DNA from 2 places in the Pseudomonas sp. JL27(2026) genome. Region 2 is predicted to be linked to the other one. Evidence: predicted binding sites of a transcription regulator. Region 2 holds the regulator's gene; the other holds the start of a gene.
The links. The regulator LexA, encoded in region 2, represses DNA repair genes until DNA is damaged. The targets are predictions, from matches to a motif close to CTGTNTNNNNANACAG.
Positions count from the first base shown of each region.

Region 1: a site for LexA is predicted at 1,256-1,271, ahead of recN (DNA repair protein RecN). Genes of this name have one in related genera too.

Region 1 covers NZ_CM167794.1:903,168-906,578, reverse strand. The annotation lists gene dnaK (molecular chaperone DnaK) at 1-376, opposite strand, end outside; gene grpE (nucleotide exchange factor GrpE) at 479-1,045, opposite strand; gene recN (DNA repair protein RecN) at 1,296-2,969, shown strand; gene fur (ferric iron uptake transcriptional regulator) at 3,045-3,411, opposite strand, start outside.
Region 2 covers NZ_CM167794.1:2,086,485-2,089,895, forward strand. The annotation lists gene AC1Z1G_RS09450 (hypothetical protein) at 137-370, shown strand; gene sulA (SOS-induced cell division inhibitor SulA) at 477-950, opposite strand; gene lexA (transcriptional repressor LexA) at 961-1,569, opposite strand; gene AC1Z1G_RS09465 (TetR/AcrR family transcriptional regulator) at 1,822-2,529, shown strand; gene nagZ (beta-N-acetylhexosaminidase) at 2,739-3,411, shown strand, end outside.

The DNA.
Region 1 (3,411 bases), 1.2 Mb from region 2:
TTTTCTTCATTTTTTTCAGGATTTCAGCCGAGATCTGTGGCGGCGACATTTTCTGGCCGTTCACTTCAACCCAGGCGTCGGCGTTGTCAGCCTTGACGATCTTGTAAGGGACCATCTGAATGTCTTTCTGAACCACTTCTTCTTCGAAGCGACGACCGATCAAACGCTTCACCGCGTACAGGGTGTTGTGCGGATTGGTCACTGCCTGACGCTTGGCCGACTGGCCAACCAGGATTTCGCCATCGTTGGCGTAGGCAACGATCGACGGCGTGGTGCGCGCGCCTTCGGCGTTTTCGATAACTTTTACGTTGCCGTTTTCAAGAATGGAGACGCAGGAGTTGGTAGTCCCCAGGTCGATACCGATAATTTTGCCCATGTTCACTCTCCCGAAACTTTGGATTTGGTTGCCGCAGCAGTGGTGGCTAACTGCGGTAGCACTTAAACGCTTGACTTATAAATGGGGGCCTTGCGGCGGATTTCAAGCCTGCTCGTCAATCGAAGGCGAAACCGGCGCTGGCGCCTTGCTGACCACGACCATTGCCGGGCGCAGCAGACGACCGTTGAGCACGTAGCCCTTCTGGAACACCTTCAGCACGCTGTTGGGTTCCATGTCGGCACTTTCCTGCATCGCCATAGCCTGGTGATGCTCGGCGTTGAACGGCTCGCCTTCCGGATCGATCGCTTCCAGCTGATAACGCTTCAGAGTGTCCTGGAACATTTTCAGGGTCAGCTCGATGCCTTCACGCATCGGGCGAATGCTTTCGTCGTCCGGGTTGGACAACTCCAGGCCACGCTCCAGGCTATCGATGATCGGCAGCAGGTCGCCGGCAAATTTTTCCAGCGCGAATTTGTGAGCTTTCTCTACATCCTGCTCGGCGCGACGGCGGACGTTCTGCAGATCGGCGGCAACACGCAAAGCCTGATCCTGAGCGCCAGCCAGTTGCTCTTCGAGCACTTGTACACGAGCCACCAGGTCTTCACCCGATGCTTGGGGAGCCTGATTGGCGTCTAGATTTTGCGTATCCAGCGTCTGTTCGTCAGCCATAGATTTCTCCTTTCAAAATCGTGCGCGAACTCGACTCGCGCTTCTGCCCCGGTATATGGGGCCGCAATTTTCAGGTTCAAGGGCTGAAGTCGCGGTACGCGTGATTAACCTTACAAAAGTGCGTGAGATAGCATTCTGCTTCGCAATAAAAAAAACCGACACTCAAGCAAATCGAGCTAAACGCAGGCATTGTCAGCCAGAAACAAAACACTGTATAAATAACCAGACCTAAAGCCTGGGAGCGGCCTCTATGCTGGTGCACCTGTCCGTACATAACTACGCCATCGTTGAACATCTCGATCTGGAACTTGATCGCGGGATGAGCGTGATCACAGGGGAAACCGGCGCCGGCAAGTCGATCATGCTCGACGCCTTGGGCCTGACCCTCGGCGACCGCGCCGACAGCGGCGTCGTGCGCCCGGGCGCAGACAAGGCCGATATCCTGGCCACCTTCGACCTTGCCGACATCCCCGAAGCCAGCGCATGGCTGGCCGAACGCGACCTGGAAAGCGAAGGGCCGTGCATCCTGCGCCGGGTCATCACCGCTGAAGGTCGTTCACGCGGCTACATCAACGGCAGCCCCTGCCCGCTTGGCGATCTGAAAGCCCTCGGCGAACTGCTGATCGATATCCACAGCCAGCACGAGCACCAATCCCTGCTCAAAACCGACACCCACCGCCGACTGCTCGACGAATTCGCGGGCGCCACGGACCTCGCCCGCCAGGTGCAACTGGCCGCCCAACGCTGGCGCCAGACCCGCCAGGAACTGGAACGCCTTTCCAACTCCGGCGACGAGCAACGCGCACGCCACCAGTTGCTCAGCTATCAACTCGAAGAACTGGAAAACCTGGGCCTCGGTGAAAACGAGCTGGAACACCTGGAGCAGGAACACAAAAACCTTACCAACGCTGAAACCTTGCTGGGCATTTGCCGCCAAGTGGTCGAACAATGCAGCGAAAGTGACTCGGGCAATGTCCTGAATGCCCTGACCGCGAGCCTCAATCGCCTGTCGAGCGTCAATAATTCGGTGGTCGCACTGGGCGAAGCGACCAACCTGCTGACCAGCGCACAGATCCAGGTTGAAGAAGCAGTCGGCGAACTCAACCGCTTCCTCGATAACTTCGACGCCGACCCGGCACGCCTCCAGCAACTGGAAGAACGCCTCGACGCGATCTACACCCTGGCACGCAAACACCGGATTCAACCCACTGACGTCGCGGAACTCCAACAGCGCCTGCTGGACGAGATAGAAACACTCAATGCCAACGATGAATCCATCGAGCGACTAAGCGAAGAACTGGGCGCATACGCCCGACACTATCAGGAAAAAGCCCGAGAACTCAGCGATCTGCGCCATCAGGCGTCCACCTGCCTGGCCAGCGCCGTCGAACAGGAGATCCAGCGCCTGGGCATGCCCGGCGGTCGCTTCACCATCGAATTGCGCCCCAACAGCAGCACCGAATTGCTACCCAACGGCCTGGAACAGGTGGAATTGCTGGTCAGTGCCAACCCCGGACAACCGCTCAAAGCGCTGGCCAAGGTCGCGTCCGGTGGCGAACTGTCACGGATCAGCCTCGCAATCCAGGTCATTACCGCGCAAACCTCACGAGTACCGACGCTGGTATTTGACGAAGTGGACGTGGGCATCGGCGGCCCGACGGCTGAAATTGTCGGCCAACTGCTGCGCCGCCTGGGCGAACGCGGCCAAGTGCTGACGGTCACCCACTTGCCGCAAGTGGCCTCCCAGGGTCATCAACATCTATTTGTGCACAAGGTTCGCGGTCACGACGCTACGCATACAGCCGTGTCGAAGCTGAGCAAAAACGAGCGGATAGAAGAAGTAGCGCGAATGCTGGGCGGGATCGACCTGACCAAGGAATCCTTGGCCCACGCAAAGAAAATGGTCGTGACGGCAAAAATCTGATCAACGACAGAAAGCACGAAGGCGACCCTTGGGTCGCCTTCGTTCGTTTCGCGGACCTGAATCCGCGCGACATGCTTACTTTTTCTTGCGTACGTACAGCACAAGATTGTGATCCACCATCTCGTAGCCGTGCTTCTCGACGATCGCCTTCTGAAGTTTTTCGATTTCTTCGTCGAAGAATTCGATCACTTCGCCAGACTCCACGTTGACCATATGGTCGTGGTGACCGCCATCAGCCAGTTCGAAGACCGCGTGGCCGCCGTCGAAGTTGTGGCGGACCACAAGGCCAGCCGCTTCGAATTGAGTCAGAACACGGTAAACCGTGGCCAGACCGACATCCTCGCCCGCTTCCATCAACGCCTTGTAAACATCCTCGGCGCTCATGTGACGTTGCTCGGTGGAATCGAGCATTTGCAGAATTTTGACCCGTGGCAGGGTCACT
Region 2 (3,411 bases):
GGGAGGGGCGATCAGGGGGAATGGCCGACCGCAAGAAGTTTTTCGGAATGGTTGGCTGATGACCGTTCCTCAAGATCCCGAGCGAAGCCTGGCCGATGCCTATATAATCCCGGCCTTTCGTGGAGAACAGACCTTTATGCCAACGTCCTTTCTAGAAATTGTCGAGTTACCAGACGGCCGTATTGAGCTGCGCAGGGCCGAGGACGAGGGTTCTCTGGTTACTTTGGATTTCTCCGAGGATGCCAAGGCTTTCTTGCAGGGCCAGCACGTTGAAGTCGCCAAGGCGATGTTGAGCGTCGGTGTGCAGATGGCGGGACGCCTGGTTGAAGGTGAGTTCGACAAAGAAGAAGGGTCGCGGGTTCTTCACTGATTCCGTTTGTCGGTTTTTGGTAAGAAATTATCGCTGCTCGATTTTTACTGATCGGCTTCTCTGTCCTGGAGAAGCCCTGCGTCTTCAAGTGCACATTGCGTGACACTTAACCGAGTCGAATATTCAGGCTTTGTGCCTCTCCAATGCGGGCGGCGCTGCTCAACTGTTGCCGGGAGGCGCTATTCAGTGGGTTCAACCAGCTGACGACGGTGTGGCTGCGCCCCAGGCGTAACGCTTCGCAGGTCAGTTGCAGGGCACTTTGTGTGCCGCGCGGTTGTAAAAGCAGAATGCGCTCGCGGTTCAGGCCGGCGTCACGAAGCCAGGTTTGAGTCAGGCTCGCCGGTGGCGCAATCAGTGTCAGCCAGCGAGCGTCCTGCTCCTGGCTCAGTTCTCTCAGGATGGGTGCAAGCAGGCTCAGGCAGTTCCCGGCGGCGCCACGCAAAGACAGTTCGCTGAACACTTCGGGTTCGGCGATCCAGGGCGACTGCACTGTCTCTTTCAGGGTTGGCGCCAATGGCTGAACCATGAAGGCTTCGAACAAGGTCAGTTGTGCCTGCTGTGGTAGATGTGGGAACTGCATAAAGCCTCCTTTAGCGGCGTATGACGCCGACGCTCAAGCCTTCGATCACCAGATCCTGATCTTTCAGATTCACCTCGATAGGCGCGAATTCAGGGTTTTCGGCAATCAGCCAAACTTTGCTGCCGTCGCGCTTGAAGCGTTTTACCGTCACTTCATCGCCGATCCGTGCCACAACGATCTGGCCATTGCGGGCTTCACGGGTGGTATGGACTGCCAGCAAGTCGCCATCAAAGATGCCGACGTCCTTCATGCTCATGCCGTGTACACGCAACAAATAGTCGGCGCGAGGATGGAAGAAGGCAGGATTGATGTTGCAGGATTCTTCGATGTGTTGCTGGGCCAGAATCGGCGCACCTGCAGCAACCCGGCCAATGATCGGCAGGGTGGACTCGTCGGCCTTGGCTTCAAAGCCTGGAATGCGAATGCCGCGTGAAGCACCGGGTGTCATTTCGATAGCGCCCTTGCGGGCCAGTGCCTTTAGGTGTTCTTCCGCCGCGTTGGGCGATTTGAAACCCAGTTCCAAGGCGATTTCCGCGCGGGTGGGCGGATAGCCGTTGTCTTCGAGGCAGCGTTTGATAAAAGCCAGAATCTCAGCTTGGCGGGGCGTCAGTTTTAGCATGTCGATCGCTCTGTCTTTTTATACAGTGACTGGGATTATATACAGTGAAGCATTCTTGGCAATCCTCGATTTTTTACCGTCCGCTGGACGGTCGTCCCGCAGATCATCGGCCCAACGTCTGTAGGACTGGCTACAGCTTTCGGCAGGTATGGTTAAATAGCTGACCGACCATTCGCAAAACGAACTGCCAGCCTTGACAAGACACAAGCTGAAACGTATGTTTCAAACAAGTGTTTGTCAGGCGGAGTAGCCATGGCCCAGTCGGAAACCGTAGAACGCATTCTTGATGCTGCCGAGCAGTTGTTCGCGGAAAAAGGGTTTGCTGAAACTTCATTGCGGCTGATCACCAGCAAGGCGGGTGTCAACCTGGCGGCAGTGAACTATCACTTCGGCTCGAAAAAAGCGCTGATCCAAGCGGTGTTTTCGCGCTTTCTCGGGCCGTTCTGTATCAGCCTCGATCGTGAACTGGAGCGTCGTCAGGCCAAGCCTGACAACAAGCCTTCTCTGGAAGACCTGCTGGAAATCCTCGTGGAGCAAGCGCTGGTCGTGCAGCCCCGCAGCGGCAACGATCTTTCCATATTCATGCGTTTGCTGGGGCTGGCGTTCAGTCAGAGCCAAGGCCATTTGCGCCGTTATCTGGAAGACATGTACGGCAAGGTTTTCCGTCGTTACATGCTGCTGGTCAACGACGCCGCACCGCGTATTCCGCCTATCGAACTGTTCTGGCGCGTGCATTTCATGCTCGGCGCGGCTGCGTTCAGCATGTCGGGGATCAAGGCCTTGCGTGCTATTGCCGAGACTGATTTTGGTGTCAACACTTCCATTGAGCAGGTGATGCGCCTGATGGTGCCGTTTCTGGCGGCTGGCATGCGCGCCGAAACCGGCGTCACTGATGACGCCATGGCCGCCGCCCAGTTGCGCCCTCGCAGCAAGTCGGCACCGGTGGCCGCCAAGGTTTAGCCGCACACGGGTGGGCGCGGCAGCTTACATCCGCTAAGCTAGCCGCCCATGCCGACTCTCGTTTCAGATCCGCTCCATTTTCCTTTTGCAGACCACGTTCCGCCAGGCCTTGCCCTTGGTGGCGAAGTCGTGCGTCTGCGTCGGGCCGGGTTATTCAAAGATGCGCCGCGCGCGCTTTTCGTTATCAAGGAATCTCTATGACTGCTGGCCTGCAAGGCTCGTTGATGGTGGACGTCGCCGGTACCTGGCTGACGGCCGAAGATCGCCAATTGTTGCGCCAGCCCGAAGTGGGCGGCTTGATCATCTTTGCCCGCAACATTGAGCATCCGCGTCAGGTACGGGAATTGAGTGCGTCGATCCGTGCTGTTCGCCCGAATCTGCTACTGGCGGTAGACCAGGAGGGCGGTCGCGTTCAGCGCCTGCGTCAGGGCTTCGTGCGTTTGCCGGCAATGCGTGCAATCGCCGATAACCCGAACGCCGAGTACCTGGCCGAGCAGTGTGGCTGGATCATGGCGACCGAAGTGCTGGCGGTTGGCCTGGACCTGAGCTTCGCCCCGGTACTGGACCTCGACTATCAGCGCAGTGCTGTGGTGGGCAGTCGTGCCTTTGAAGGTGACCCCGAGCGCGCCGCGCTGCTGGCGGGGGCCTTTATCCGTGGCATGAACAGCGCCGGCATGGCGGCCACAGGCAAGCATTTTCCTGGCCACGGCTGGGCGGAGGCAGACTCCCACGTCGCGATACCCAATGACGAGCGTAGCCTCGACGAGATCCGCGCCAAGGATCTGGTGCCGTTCGCCCGTTTGAGCAAGCAGTTGGCGGCCGTCATGCCGGCCCACGTGATTTATCCTCAGGTCGATTCCCAACCGGCCGGTTTTTCGCGTC